One region of the Streptomyces sp. NPDC046215 genome, then DNA from elsewhere that is predicted to be linked to it. Evidence: riboswitches for the same ligand, from Rfam matches in the RefSeq annotation. Region 1 holds a riboswitch; each other region holds the start of a gene.

What was found. Region 1 has a riboswitch for cobalamin ahead of ABZ951_RS17820 (cobalamin biosynthesis protein). Riboswitches for the same ligand answer to the same signal wherever they lie in the genome.
Region 2: it holds a riboswitch for cobalamin, as region 1 does, so the genes downstream of both, metE (5-methyltetrahydropteroyltriglutamate--homocysteine S-methyltransferase) here and ABZ951_RS17820 (cobalamin biosynthesis protein) in region 1, are expected to answer to the same signal.
Region 3: it holds a riboswitch for cobalamin, as region 1 does, so the genes downstream of both, ABZ951_RS16800 (prenyltransferase/squalene oxidase repeat-containing protein) here and ABZ951_RS17820 (cobalamin biosynthesis protein) in region 1, are expected to answer to the same signal.

The regions. Positions count from the first base shown of each region.
Region 1 covers NZ_JBEYZW010000036.1:57,904-62,660, reverse strand. Annotated here, with positions in the region: gene ABZ951_RS17825 (cobyric acid synthase) at 1-976, opposite strand, end outside; gene ABZ951_RS17820 (cobalamin biosynthesis protein) at 1,006-1,974, opposite strand; cobalamin riboswitch at 2,123-2,252, opposite strand; gene ABZ951_RS17815 (hypothetical protein) at 2,392-2,640, opposite strand; gene ABZ951_RS17810 (inorganic phosphate transporter) at 2,673-3,911, opposite strand; gene ABZ951_RS17805 (class II aldolase/adducin family protein) at 4,025-4,678, shown strand; gene ABZ951_RS17800 (hypothetical protein) at 4,754-4,757, shown strand, end outside.
Region 2 covers NZ_JBEYZW010000019.1:225-4,981, reverse strand. Annotated here, with positions in the region: gene aceA (isocitrate lyase) at 1-528, shown strand, start outside; partial or broken gene ABZ951_RS11225 (hypothetical protein) at 904-1,059, shown strand; partial or broken gene ABZ951_RS11220 (3-hydroxybutyryl-CoA dehydrogenase) at 1,155-2,023, shown strand; cobalamin riboswitch at 2,162-2,378, shown strand; gene metE (5-methyltetrahydropteroyltriglutamate--homocysteine S-methyltransferase) at 2,539-4,757, shown strand, end outside.
Region 3 covers NZ_JBEYZW010000033.1:55,278-60,034, reverse strand. Annotated here, with positions in the region: gene lanKC (class III lanthionine synthetase LanKC) at 1-360, opposite strand, end outside; gene ABZ951_RS16810 (ferredoxin) at 471-725, opposite strand; gene ABZ951_RS16805 (aldehyde dehydrogenase) at 725-2,185, opposite strand; cobalamin riboswitch at 2,899-3,051, shown strand; gene ABZ951_RS16800 (prenyltransferase/squalene oxidase repeat-containing protein) at 3,158-4,495, shown strand; gene ABZ951_RS16795 (SCO2322 family protein) at 4,492-4,757, shown strand, end outside.

The sequences.
Region 1 (4,757 bases):
CCCGCACCGTGCCGCGCGTGCCCGGCACGATCACCAGGTCCGCGTCGGTGAGCTCCTCCGGGCGGTCCACGAAGCGCACCACCACCCCCGGTTCGGCGGCCAGCGCGTCCACATCCGTGAAGTTCGACATCAGCGGCACCGCGCAGACCGCGACCCGCAGCACGTCCGCGCCGTGCGGCGGCGCGACCACCGACTCCCGGACCGCGCCGCGCAGAGAGACGCGCAGGCCGTCCTCCTCGTCGATGCCGAGCCCGTGCGCGTACGGCAGCACGCCGACCGTCGGACGGCCGGTCAGATCGCGCAGCATGTCCAGGCCCGGCTCCAGCAGCGACACGTCGCCGCGGAACTTGTTGACCAGGTACCCCGCTATCAGCTCCTGGTCCGCCCGCGACAGCAGTGCCGTCGTGCCGAAGAAGGAGGCGAAGACCCCGCCGCGGTCGATGTCGCCGACCACGACGACCGGCAGCCGCGCGGCGCGCGCGATGCCCATGTTGACGATGTCCGTGCGCCGCAGGTTGATCTCGGCCGGGCTGCCCGCGCCCTCGCAGATCACCGCGTCGTGGGTGCGCCGCAGTTCCTCCAGGCACTCCGTCACCGTGCCGAGCAGCGCTTCCCGCCGCCCCTCGTACGGCGAGGCGCCCGACGGCGCCCCGGGGCCACCGAAGTAGCCGCGCGCGCTCAGCTCGCCCACCGGCTTGCCCATCAGCACCACCTGGCTGCTGCGGTCACTGCCGGGCTTGAGGAGGACGGGGTTCATCAGCGCGGACGGCTCGACGCGCGCCGCGGCCGCCTGCATGGCCTGGGCCCGGCCGATCTCCGCGCCCTCCCGGGTGACGAAGGAGTTCAGCGACATGTTCTGCGCCTTGAACGGCGCGACCTTGACGCCCTTGCGGACCAGCCAGCGGCAGATCCCGGCCGTCACCACGCTCTTGCCCGCGTCCGAGGTCGTCCCGGCCACCAGCAGGCCCCCGCCCAGCGGGCCCGCGGGCCCGCTCCCGTCGGCTGTCACCGGCTCCTCCTCGTTCTGACGGTCCTGCTGACAAGGCTGCCCAGCGCACGGCCGGCCACCGCCGTGCCGAGCGCCAGCAGCGCCACCCGGCGCGAGAGCCGCACCGCGCGCTCGATGTCGGCGCTCTCCACGGGCCGCAGCTCCGCGCCCAGGACCGGCCGGTGCTCCACCCGGCCCGCGTAGGCGAGCGTGCCGCCGAGGCGGACGCCGAGCGCACCGGCGAAGGCCGCCTCGACCGGGCCGGCGTTGGGGCTCGGGTGCAGCCGGGCGTCCCGCCGGGCCACCCGCCACGCGCCGCGCGGGTCGGGCCCGGCGACGGCGGCGAGGACGGCGGTGAGGCGGGCGCCGGGCCAGCCGGCGACGTCGTCGAGCCGGGCCGAGGCCCAGCCGAAGCGCCGGTAGCGCGGCGACTTGTGGCCCACCATGGCGTCCAGGGTGTTGACGGCACGGAAGCCGACCAGCCCGGGAACCCCGGCGAGGGCGCCCCACACGAGGGCGCCCACCACGGCGTCGGAGGTGTTCTCCGCGACGGACTCCACGACCGCGCGGGCGATCTGCTGCCCGTCCAGCGCCTGCGGGTCCCGCCCGCACAGGTGCGGCAGCCGCTCCCGGGCCACGTCCAGGTCCCCGGCGGCGAGCGCGCCCCCGATGGCGCGGGCCTCCCGGCCCAGCGAGGTGCCGCCCAGCACCGCCCAGGTGGCGGCGGCGGTCAGCGCGATGTCCGCGCGGGGGGAGGTGCGGGCGGCGCGGGCCAGCAGCGCCCCGGCCGCGGCGGCGCCGCCCGCGCACACCAGGGTGTGCAGGGCGCCGTGGCCGCGGTGGTCGCGCCACAGGCGCCGCTCGACGGCGTGCGCGGCCCGGCCGAACGCGGCCACGGGGTGGCCGCGGCGCGGGTCGCCGAGGGCCAGGTCGCCGAGGAAGCCGAGGGCGGCACCGCACGCGAAACCGAAGTGATCGGCGCGCATCGGATCAGACCGCCGTCGTGCCCCGGAGGGGAAAGGCCGCGCCCCGGAGGGGAACACGGGACGCGCGGGGCAGTGGTCGGCGGCAGCCGGGCATGGCGATGTGTCCTCACTCAGGGTCCGCGCCCTGGTTCGACGTGACCGGCGACCAGAGTCTCCTGGCTCCCGGATCGGCGCCGCCCCCGGCCTTCCGGCCCCCTGACGGTGACCGTGGCCCTCGGTGGGGGGACACTCCCCGGTGACAGTGGCGGGACCGCGCCGGACTCGCACCGGCTTCCTCTGCTGTCGCCGTTTGGCCCCGGAAGTCCACCACGGGCCGTGAACGGCCGTCAACTCACGTGTGACCTGCGGCCGGCCGCCCGGGCCGTGGGCGGACCGCCGCCGGCGGACGATCAGCCGGCGGCGAGGTGGATCGGACGATCAGGCGACGATGAGGTAGATGCCGTACGCGACGGCCGCCGCGCACAGCGCGAAGCAGGCGTACGCGCCGGTGCGCGCCACCGCGGTCGGCGCCGTGCCGGCCGCTATTGCGCCGGCGGCGCCGTCCCGCGTGCCCTGGGGCTTGCGGGACGTGCCGACGATGCCGAGGGTGAAGACGCCCACCATCGCGACGGTGACGACGAGACTGACGCCGAAGACCTGGCCGAGAGCTGCCCAGTCGATGTTCATTGCGTTCTTCCTTAAGGCTGGCTGGTCCGGCGTCAGCCGGTCGCGGCGGCCGGGGTGCGCTCGGGCTCGCGGGGAGCCGGGGCGGCCTGGGCCGGGATGAGCCCGGCCGGCGGCGGGGCGACGGCCTGGAGGGCGGCGGTGACGACACTGGCGGGCTCGGCGTGCACAGCGTCGAGCTCGTTGACGTTGTCGTGCGTCACGGGCTTGCGGCGCGAGGCCAGCCAGATCGCGCCACAGGTGGCGACGGCGAGCACCGCGACGGCCGCGACGCCCCAGTCGCCCTGGTCGGCGAGGAGGGCGGCGCCGGCGCCGACGAGGCCGGCGGCCGGGAGGGTCAGGCCCCAGGCGGCGATCATGCGGCCGGCGGTGGACCAGCGCACCACGCCGCCCTTGCGGCCCTTGCCCGCACCCATGACGGCGCCCGAGCAGACCTGGGTGGTGGAAAGCGCGAAGCCGATGTGGGAGGAGGCCAGGATGGTGACGGCGGCGCCGGTCTGGGCGGCGAAGCCCTGCGGAGGCTGGATGTCGGCGAGGCCCTTGCCCAGGGTGCGGATGATGCGCCAGCCGCCGAGGTAGGTGCCGAGCGCGATGGCGATGCCGGCGGAGGCGATGACCCACATCGGCGGGTCGGCGTCCGCGCCCAGGGCGCCGCCGGAGATCAGGGCGAGGGTGATGATGCCCATGGTCTTCTGGGCGTCGTTGGTGCCGTGGGCGAGGGAGACCAGGCCGGCCGAGGCGATCTGCCCGGCGCGGTAACCCCTGGCGCTGGCCTCGGGGTCGGTGTTGCGCGCCAGGCGGTACGTCAGCCGGGTCGCCAGCACGGTCGCCAGGCCGGCCACGACCGGGGCGACGAGGGCGGGGATGAGGACCTTCATGACGACGGCGTCACCGTGGACGGCGTCCGTGCCCACCGAGGCGATGGTCGCGCCGATCAGGCCGCCGAACAGCGCGTGCGAGGAGCTGGAGGGGAGGCCCGCCAGCCAGGTGAGCAGGTTCCAGACGATCGCGCCGACCAGTCCGGCGAAGATGATCTCCGGCCGGATGCCTGATTCGTCGACGATGCCCTTGGAGATCGTCGCCGCGACCTCCACGGACAGGAACGCGCCGACGAGATTGAGTACGGCCGACATGGCCACCGCGGTCTTGGGCTTGAGCGCCCCGGTGGAGATAGTGGTGGCCATGGCGTTGGCCGTGTCGTGGAAGCCGTTCGTAAAGTCGAACACCAAGGCCGTGACGATCACGATCCCGATGAGAAGCGTGATGTGTTCCATTCACCCAGGCAATCAGCTCGATGGTCAGTACAGCGGCGACCGTAGGGACCCTTGGTGAACGGAAGGTGAACTGGGACGGGCGCAGTGGTGACGCCAACCGGAGGGGTGCAGCGATGACCGAACAGGAACTGCGGCGGGCCTGGCACGAGATCGTGGCCACCGCCCGGCGCACCACGGCCGAAGGGCTCGTGGTGGGCACCTCGGGCAATGTTTCCGCCCGGGTCGGCGATGTCGTTCTTGTCACCCCCAGCGGGGTCCCCTACGACCGGCTCGGCCCCGAGGACGCCGTCGGTGTCGACCTCGACGGCCGGCAGGTCCTCGGCGAGCTCGTGCCCACCAGCGAGCTCCCCATGCACCTGGCCGTCTACCGCTCCACCGACGCCGCGGCCGTCGTCCACACCCACGCCGTCCACGCCACGGCCGTCTCCACCCTCGTCGAGGAACTGCCGCTCATCCACTACATGGCCGCCGCCCTCGGCGGCCCGGTCCGCGTCGCCGACTACGCGCTCTACGGCAGCGAGGAGCTGGCCCGCCACCTGCTCACGGCCCTGGAGGGCCGCAGCGGCTGCCTCCTGCGCAACCACGGCACCCTCACCCACGGCACCACGCTCGACCAGGCGTACGACCGCACCGCCCAGCTGGAGTGGATGTGCCGCCTCTGGCTCACGGCCTCGGCCGTCCCCGGCCGCACCCCGTCCCTGCTGAGCCGCGCCCAGCTCGACGAGGTCTCCGCGAAGCTGCGCGGCTACGGGCAGCGCTGCCCCTGACCCGCCCGCCCGCAGCCGCCCGGGAACCCCCACGCCCACTGGCCACCGCCGCCCCGCGCGCCCACACTGGAAGGGATGC
Region 2 (4,757 bases), on a different contig from region 1:
ACCCCCGAGGGCTTCTACCGGGTCGAGCCCGGCATGGCCCCCGTCATCGCCCGCGGCCTGGCCTACGCCCCGTACGCGGACCTGTTGTGGATGGAGACCGGCACCCCGGACCTCGCCCAGGCCAAGGAGTTCGCCGAGGCGATCCACGCCCGGTACCCCGGCCAGCTGCTCGCCTACAACTGCTCGCCGTCCTTCAACTGGCGCGCCGCGCTCGACGACGACCAGATCGCCAAGTTCCAGCGGGAGCTCGGCGCGATGGGCTACCGCTTCCAGTTCATCACCCTCGCGGGCTTCCACTCCCTCAACCACGGCATGTTCGACCTGGCCCGCGGCTACGCCGAGCACGGCATGACCGCCTATGTCGACCTCCAGGAGCGGGAGTTCGCCGCCCAGGCGCAGGGGTTCACCGCCGTCAAGCACCAGCGCGAGGTCGGCACCGGCTACTTCGACCTCGTCAGCACGGCGGTCAACCCCGCCGCCGCGACCCTCGCCCTGCGCGGCTCCACCGAGGAAGAGCAGTTCCACTAGGGCGTGTCTTACGGGTCAGCCCGGATCAGGCCGCGGCGTCCGGTGCGGTACCTCGCAAGGCGGAGCATCTCCCGCGTACTGGGCGTACTCGGGTGATGCGACAACGCGGCGAGGTGCCGTGCCGGGCGTCGCGGCCCCGGGCTGACCCGTAAGACACGCCCTAGCCCCTCGGAGCCCGGCACCCGCCGCCGGCCCGGCCGGGTGCCGGGCCGGCACGCCCTCAGGTGAGGGCCGGAGCCCGGCGCCGCCCGGCCCTCACCGCCCCCGTCAGGAGACCGCATGTCCCTCACCACCGTGACCGGCCGCGCCCAGGTGCTCGGCGCACCGGGCGCCCGCTTCGACGAGATCCTCACCCCCGCCGCCCTGGACGCCGCCCTGCCCGACCGCGCCAAGGTCACCCCGACCGCCCCGTTCCCGCGCGCCTCCACCGAACTGCCGGTCCGCACCTGCCACCGGCGCGGCGCCCACGCCATCGGCGGCACGGCCGCCCGCCTTCCCGGCCGCGACGCCCGGGTGAACGAGGCGGCCCTCTTCGCACCCACCGCCCTCGCGGACCACCTGCCCGCGTTCTCCACCACCGACGCCCACGCCCGCCACCTCGTCCGCCGCCGCCCGGCGGTGACCTCGTGAACCCCGCCGTGCGGCGCGTGGGCGTCGTCGGCGGCGGCCGGATGGGCGCCGGCATCACCGAGGTGTGCGCCCGCGCCGGGCTCGACACCCTCGTCTGCGAGACCGACACCGCCGCCGCCCACCGGTCCCGCGACCGCGTCGCCCGCTCCCTCGAACGCGCCGTCGAGCGCGGCAAGACCGACCGCCCCACCGCCGAGGACGCGCTCACCCGCCTCACCTTCACCGTGACCTCGACGACCTCGCCGACCGGCAGCTCGTCATCGAGGCCGTCGTCGAGGACGCCGAGGTCAAGACCGCGATCTTCACCGCCCTCGACAAGATCGTCGAAGATCCGGCGGCGATCCTGGCCACCAACACCTCCTCCCTCCCCGTGATGCGCCTGGGCATGGCCACCCGCCGCGCCGACCGCGTCCTCGGCCTGCACTTCTTCAACCCCGTGCCCGTGATGCCGCTCGTGGAGATCGTCACCTCGCTGCACACCACCGCCGAAGCGGCCGCCACGATCGAGGAGTTCGCCACCGTCACCCTCGGCAAGAGGACCGTCCGCTCCCGGGACCGGGCCGGCTTCGTCGTCAACGCCCTCCTCGTCCCCTACCTCCTCGCCGCGATCCGCATGGCGGAGTCCGGCTACGCGACGGCCGACGACGTCGACACCGGCATGGAGCTGGGCTGCGCCCACCCCATGGGACCGCTGAGACTGGCCGACCTGATCGGCCTGGACACCGTGGCCGCCATCGCCCGGTCCCTCTACGAGGAGTTCAAGGAGCCCCTCTACGCCCCGCCGCCGCTGCTGCTGCGCATGGTCGAGGCGGGGCTGCTCGGGCGCAAGACGGGCCGGGGCTTCCACTCCTACGATCGGGGCTGAGGGGCCCCGGCCCGTGGGGCACGGGCGCGGAGCGGCGAAGGGGGCCGCTCCGCGCCCGCCCGGTGCCACCGCCCGGACCGGCGTCTCAGGCCGCCGTCCGGAATGTGAACGGCCCTATCCGGGACGTGATCCAGCGCCTAGGCTGCTCACGCAGCTGGTTCGCCCTGCCCGCCAGGCAGGCGCGTCGCAAGAGGGAACCCGGTGGGAATCCGGGACTGCCCCGCAGCGGTGAGCGGGAACGACCGCCGTCATACGCACTGGACCCCAGGAGTCCGGGAAGCGACGGCCAGTAGGTGTCTGCCCCCGGCAGACGTGCCCGTGAGTCCGAAGACCTGCCACTGCCCGTGGGCGACCGTTCGCCCGCGGAGATCCCGGTGACCTCGAGGGCGGGTCGGCGTACGCACCAGGCGGGCACCCGCGCGACGACCTCGCGCCGTGGGCCGCCCGGTCCGTCACCCTTCGCGCCCTCCCCCGTCCCGGGGTCGACAGGACGAAAACTCGCGAAGGAGAGTTCCGTGACCACCAAGTCCGCAGCCGCGGCAGCACGCGCCACCGTCCACGGCTACCCCCGCCAGGGCCGGAACCGGGAACTGAAGAAAGCCGTCGAGGGCTACTGGAAGGGCCGCGTCACCGCCGACGCCCTCCGGGACACCGCCGCCGGACTGCGCCGCACCCACTGGCGGGACCTGGCCGGCGCCGGGATCCACGAAGTGCCCACCGGCGACTTCTCGTACTACGATCACGTCCTCGACACCAGCGTCATGGTCGGCGCGATCCCGGCCCGGCACCGCGCGGCCGTCGCCGCCGACCCCCTCGACGGCTACTTCGCCATGGCCCGCGGCACCCAGGACGTGGCCCCGCTGGAGATGACCAAGTGGTTCGACACCAACTACCACTACCTCGTCCCCGAACTGCGCCCCGACACCGTCTTCACCGCCGACTCCGCCAAGCAGGTCACCGAATGCGAGGAAGCCCGCGCCCTCGGCCTCGACCCCCGCCCGGTCCTAGTCGGTCCCGTCACCTACCTCCTGCTCGCCAAGCCTGCCCCCGGCGTCCCCGCGGACTTCGAGCCGCTCACCCTCCTCGACCGGCTCCTGCCCGTCTACGCCGAGGTCCTCGCCGACCTCCGCGCCGCCGGAGCCGCCTGGGTCCAGCTCGACGAACCGGCCCTCGCCCAGGACCGCACCCCCGCCGACCTGAACGCCGCCGCCCGCGCCTACCGCGACCTCGGCGGCCTCACCGCACGCCCGCGGCTGCTCGTCGCCTCCTACTTCGACCGGCTCGGCGAGGCCCTCCCCGTCCTCGCCAAGGCGCCCGTCGATGGACTCGCCCTCGACTTCACCGGCCCCGCCGCCGCCAACCTCGGCGACCTCGCCGCCGCCGGGGGACTGCCCGGCAAGCGCCTGGTCGCGGGCGTCGTCAACGGCCGCAACGTCTGGATCAACGACCTCGAGAAGTCCCTGGCCACCCTCGGCACCCTCCTCGGCCTCGCCGACCGCGTCGACGTCGCCTCCTCCTGCTCCCTGCTGCACGTCCCCCTGGACGCCACCGCCGAACGCGACATCGACCCGCAGATCGCCCGCTGGCTCGCCTTCGCCCGCCAGAAGACCACCGAGATCGTCACCCTGGCCCGCGGCCTGGCCCACGGCACCGACACCATCGCCGCCGACCTCGCCGCCAACCGCGCCGATCTCGCCTCCCGCGCAGGCTCCGCCCTCACCCGCGTCCCGGCCGTACGGGCCCGCGCCGCGGCCGTCACCGCCGCCGACACCCGCCGCTCCCTGCCCTACCCCGAGCGGGCCGCCGCCCAGCGCGCCCGGCTGCGCCTGCCGCTCCTGCCGACGACCACCATCGGCTCCTTCCCCCAGACCACCGAACTGCGCACCGCCCGCGCCGGCCTGCGCGCCGGCCGCGTCACCGCCGCCGCCTACGAGGAGCGCATCGAGGCCGAGATCCGCGAGGTCCTCTCCTTCCAGGAGAAGGCCGGGATCGACGTCCTGGTCCACGGCGAGCCCGAACGCAACGACATGGTCCAGTACTTCGCCGAACAGCTCACGGGCTATCTCGCCACCCAGCACGGCTGGGTCCAGTCCTACGGCACCCGCTACGTCCGCCCGCCGATCCTCGCCGGCGACATCTCCCGCCCCGAGCCGATGACGGTCCGCTGGACGTCCTACGCGCAGTCCCTCACCGACCGCCCGGTCAAGGGCATGCTGACCGGCCCGGTCACCATGCTCGCCTGGTCCTTCGTCCGCGACGACCAGCCGCTGGGCGAGACCGCCCGTCAGGTCGCCCTCGCCCTGCGCGACGAGGTGAACGACCTGGAGGCCGCGGGCAGTTCCGTGATCCAGGTCGACGAGCCCGCCCTGCGCGAGACGCTGCCCCTGCGCGCGGCCGGCCACGCCGGCTACCTCGCCTGGGCGACCGAGGCGTTCCGCCTCACCACCGGCGGCGTCCGCCCGGACACCCAGATCCACACCCACATGTGCTACGCCGAGTTCGGTGACATCCTCCAGGCCATCGACGACCTGGACGCCGATGTCATCAGCCTGGAGGCCGCCCGCTCGCACATGCAGGTCGCGGGGGAACTCGCCACCGCCGGCTACCCCCGGGAGGTGGGCCCCGGGGTGTACGACATCCACTCGCCGCGCGTCCCCGGCGCCGAGGAGGCCGCGGCCCTGCTGCGCAAGGGACTGGAGGCCATTCCCGCCGAACGGCTGTGGGTCAACCCCGA
Region 3 (4,757 bases), on a different contig from region 1:
CTTCCCGCTGCCGCCCCGGTCGGCGTACTTGGCGTTGCGGGTGTGCAGGAGATAGGGGCTCGGGACGCACTTGAAGGCGACGCGCCGGGGCTCGCAGTAGTCGCGGACGGCGGCGAGGATCCGTTCGGCGTTGTCCAGGCAGGCCGAGACGTGGATCTTCCAGCCCTGGTCGGGCAGTGCGGCGTCGAGGGGGCGGAAGGCCAGCCAGTCGCCGGTCCGGTGACGCTGCCAGCCGGCGGGTGCCGGGCGGCGGGCCGACGGGTAGAGGGCGGTCGGGCCGTCGCCGTCGGACGGCAGCCGGTGCGGGGCGTCGTAGAACTGCCGGTCCGCGTCGCAGTAGACGGCGTACCCCTTGTTCATCGCTCCCCCTCGGCCGGTGACGACATGAAGGTTCCATGCCGCCGCCGGGAGGGGACAGTCACAACTGCCATGAACCCGCTATGAGGAACGCACGAGTAACAACCGGTCGGCTACCGCGGGTGGGGCTCGTCGGGCTCGTCGGGTGGGAAGATCGCGGCGCCGCTGTCGAGGGCACGGACGGTGATGGCCTCGACGGGGCAGCTCTCCGCGGCGGCGAGCACGGCCCCGGACGCCTCGGCCTCCGGGTCGGTCGGGTGGGACTGCCGGGCGGTGTCGAGCCGGAACGCCCCGGGAGCGGTGCCCGCGCAGAGTCCGGAGCCGACGCACACGCCCCGGTCGACCTCCACCCGCCAGCGCTCGCCCATCAGCGCTCCCCGTGCCCGGCGGGCAGGTGGATCATCTTGTGTTCCTGGTACTCGGCGAAGCCCTCGGGCCCGAACTCCCGGCCGAGGCCGGAGTTCTTGTAGCCGCCGAAGGGGCCGAGCATGTCGAGGCTGAAGGTGTTCACGCTGTACGTGCCGGTGCGCACCCGGCGCGCGATGTCGATGCCGTGCTCGACGTCGGCCGTCCAGACGCTGCCGGAGAGCCCGTAGTCGGAGTCGTCGGCGATGCGGACGGCTTCCTCCTCGTCGTCGTAGGGCAGCAGGCAGATGACGGGGCCGAAGATCTCCTCGCGGGCGATGCGCATGGTGTTGGTGACCTCGCCGAAGAGGGTGGGCTCCACGTACCACCCCGTCTCCCGCCCGGCCGGCCTACCGCCGCCGGCCAGCACCTTCGCCCCCTCGCGCTGCCCGAGCGCGATGTACTCCAGCGACCGGCGCCGCTGGCGCTCGGCGACGAGCGGGCCGACCTGGGTGGCGGGGTCGAGGGGGTCGCCGACGACGAGGGCGGCGGCGGCCGCGGCGAACCGCTCGGCCAGCTCGCCGTAGTGGGCACGCGGGGCGAGGATGCGGGTCTGGGCGACGCATGCCTGCCCGTTGTTCATCCAGGCGCTGGGCACGATGCCGGCGACGGCCGCGTCGAGGTCGGCGTCCGGCAGGACGATCGCCGCGGACTTGCCGCCCAGCTCCAGGGTGACGCGGGTGAGGTGGCGGGCGGCGACCTCCATGACGCGCCGGCCCGCGGCGACGGAGCCGGTGAAGGAGACCTTGTCGACGCCGGGGTGGCCGACGAGGTACTCGCTGACCTCCCGGCCGGCGGGCAGGATCGAGAGCACCCCCGCCGGCAGCCCGGCCTCCGCGGCGATCTCGGCGAGCAGGTAAGCGTCCAGCGGCGTCTCCGGCGCGGGCTTGAGCACCACCGAGCAGCCGGCCAGCAGGGCGGGGGCGAGCTTGGCGGCCGCGACGAACTGCGGCACGTTCCACGGCGCGACGGCCGCCACCACGCCGACGGGCTCGCGCCGCACGAGCAGCGGTCCGAGGACCCCGGCCCGCCGCTCCTCGAAGGGGATGCCGCGCGCGACGGCGACGGCACTGTCCCAGACCATCATCGCGCCGAGCGCCTGGGCGAGGACGCTCCAGGAGTAGGGGGAGCCGTTCTGGGCGGAGATGACCTCGGCGATCTCCTCGTGGCGGGCGGCGATACCGTCCTTGATCCGAGTGACGACCTCGATCCGCTCGGCGAGGGGCCGCTCGGCCCAGACGCCGGAGTCGAAGGAGGTGCGGGCGGCGGCGACGGCCCGGTCGACGTCCTCGCGGCAGGCGTGCGGGACGCGCCCGATGACGGCCTCGGTGTGCGGGGAGACGACGTCGATGGTGTCCCGCCCGGCGGGCTCGGTGAACGCGCCGCCGATGAAGAGCTGCCCGTACTCGATGAGTTCAGCCATGACTCGCCGCCTTCCGGCTCCGCCGCGGGTGCGCCACATCTGACGCTGCATCAGAACTGGTACCAGTTCCCGTGGCCGGGGGCAATGGGGGGCGGCGGGCGGGGGCGCGGAGCGCACGGCCGTGCGGGAGTGGGCCGGGCGGCCGCGGCCGGCCGACGCCCGGGCCCTTGGCCACCGGCCCGGACGCCATGGGGCGGGAGCGGCCACCGCCGGCCCGGCGCGTCTCGACGGCGCCGGGGCGGACGTCCCACGACCCGCAGCACCGGCCCACGGCCGCCCGCCTCGCACGCGCCGGGCCCGGCCGGAACGGGCACCCGACCGCGGCCGGCAGACGCCCGCGCTTCGACCGCGACGATCACCCTCACCGGTCACGACAGGCACCCGCCGCCGGCCGACGCGCACGGTCGTGTCGGGGCAGCGCCCGTGACGCCCCATCGCCCGCCCGGCCCGGCACCACTCGCCGGGCGCGACAGGGCCCGGGCCACCCGGGCCGAACGGGCAGTTGACCGCGGCCGACGGGCGCACGGGCCCGCGCCCTGGCCGCCGGGGCCGGGTGACGCGGGGCGGGGGCGGGTGCCCCCGGCCGGGCACCCGCCGCCGGACCGCGCGGCCGAGGCGGCCCCGTCCCGTGAGGCCCCCGCCGGACAGAGCGGCCCCGCCGGAGGCCGAAGCCCCCCCTCATACCGTCGCAATCGTGGCGGTATGAGCCACCCATAAGCCGCCGGTTAAAGTGTCCGTGACAACTTCATCCCGCCTCGGAACGGGGAAAGCCGGTGGGAATCCGGCGCTGACCCGCAACCGTGACGACGGCCGCGCCCGTGCGGACCGTACGAGCCGGACCACCCGCGCCCTGGCGGCAAGGCTTTCCGGAGCCGGTCGCGCCGCCCCTCGGCGGTGCCCGGCCCCACGGCACCGTCGAGGTATACGGAGCCGGGCCCGGTGCCACCGCGCGGAACGCGCGGAGGGGCGGCCGTGCGCGGTGGCACAGTCCGTACCCGTCCGCCCGCCGACCCCCGCAGCGACCCACCGAGAGGCACCGACCCCATGGCCCCCTCCCTCGCCGTCCACGCGCGCCGCGGCGCCGTGGCCCTGGCCACCGCCGCCGTCCTGAGCACGGCCATGGCGCCCGCCGCGTTCGCCGACGCCTCCCCGTCGCCGGCCGCCCCCGGCCTGTACGGCACCGAGGACCCCAAGTTCGACGGCGTCTTCCGGCAGTCCCTGACCTTCGTGGCGCAGAGCGCCGTCGGCGTCTCCCCCGCCAAGGAGGCCGTCGACTGGCTCACCGGCCAGCAGTGCGCGGACGGCGGTTTCCCCGGCTTCCGGGCCGACCCCGCCAAGGCGTGCGACACCCAGAAGGAGTTCACCGACCAGACCGCCGCGGCCGTCCAGGGCCTCGCGGCGGCCGGCGGCCGGTCCGAGCAGGTGACGAAGGGCCTCGACTGGCTCAAGGCGCACCAGAACGACGACGGCGGCTGGGGCTACCAGCCCGGCAGCCCCAGCGACGCGAACTCCACCTCCATCGCCCTCGGCGCGTTCGCCGCCACCGGGCAGGACCCGGCCAAGGTCGCCGCGAAGGGCGGCAAGGACCCGGTGGCCACGCTGCTGACGTTCCAGCTCGGCTGCGACGCGAAGGAAGGGGAGCGCGGCGGTTTCTCCTTCCTGAAGGACGACAAGAGCGGGCTGCGCGCCGACAACCTCGCCAGCGCCGCCGCGGGCCTGGCCACGCGCGGCAAGGGCTTCCTCGTCGAGCCGCCGAAGAAGGGCGCGGACCAGCCCCTGAAGCCGCTGGACTGCGCTGCCGACGACAAGGCGAAGCCGAAGGACGCCGCCGCGGCGGCCGAGGCCGTCGACGGGTACCTCTCCGAGGCGCTCGCCAAGAACGGCGGCTACCTCGTGCCGTCCATGCCCGGCGCCCCGGCCAAGCCCGACCAGGGCAACACCGCCGACGCCGTCGTCGCCCTCGCCGCGGGCGGCCACCGCGAGGCCGCCGAGAAGCCGCTGACGTGGCTGCGGTCCAAGGAGAGCGGCACCGCCGACTGGGCGAAGAACCACCCCGGCCGCGTCGCCAAGCTCATCCTCGCCGCCCACGCCACCGGCGCCGACCCGCGCGACTTCGCCGGCACCGACCTGGTCGCCCAGCTGAACGCGATGGGCCCGAAGCCGGAGTCCGCCTCCTCGGCGGAGCAGAAGGACGAGGAGAAGAAGGACGACGACAAGGGCGTCAGCGTCTGGTGGATCGTCGGCGTCTTCTTCGTCGCCAGCATCGGCGCCGGCTTCCTGATCAGCGGCCGGAAGAAGAAGCAGCTGTGACGGTCCGCCGCGGCGCGCGCGCCCTCGGGGCGCTGCTCCTCGCCGGGGTCCTCGCCGGGCTGGGCGCGGCCCCCGCGCAGGCGGCCGGGTACCGGTACTGGTCGTTCTGGGACGCCACCGGCAGCGGCTGGGCGTACGCCACGCAGGGCCCGTCCACGGCGCGGCCCGGCGACGGGGACACCGTCGGCTTCCGGTTCGCCGTCAGCGAGGACTCCCGGGACGCCGCGAAGCCGCGCGCCGCGGCGGACTTCGGCGCGGTGTG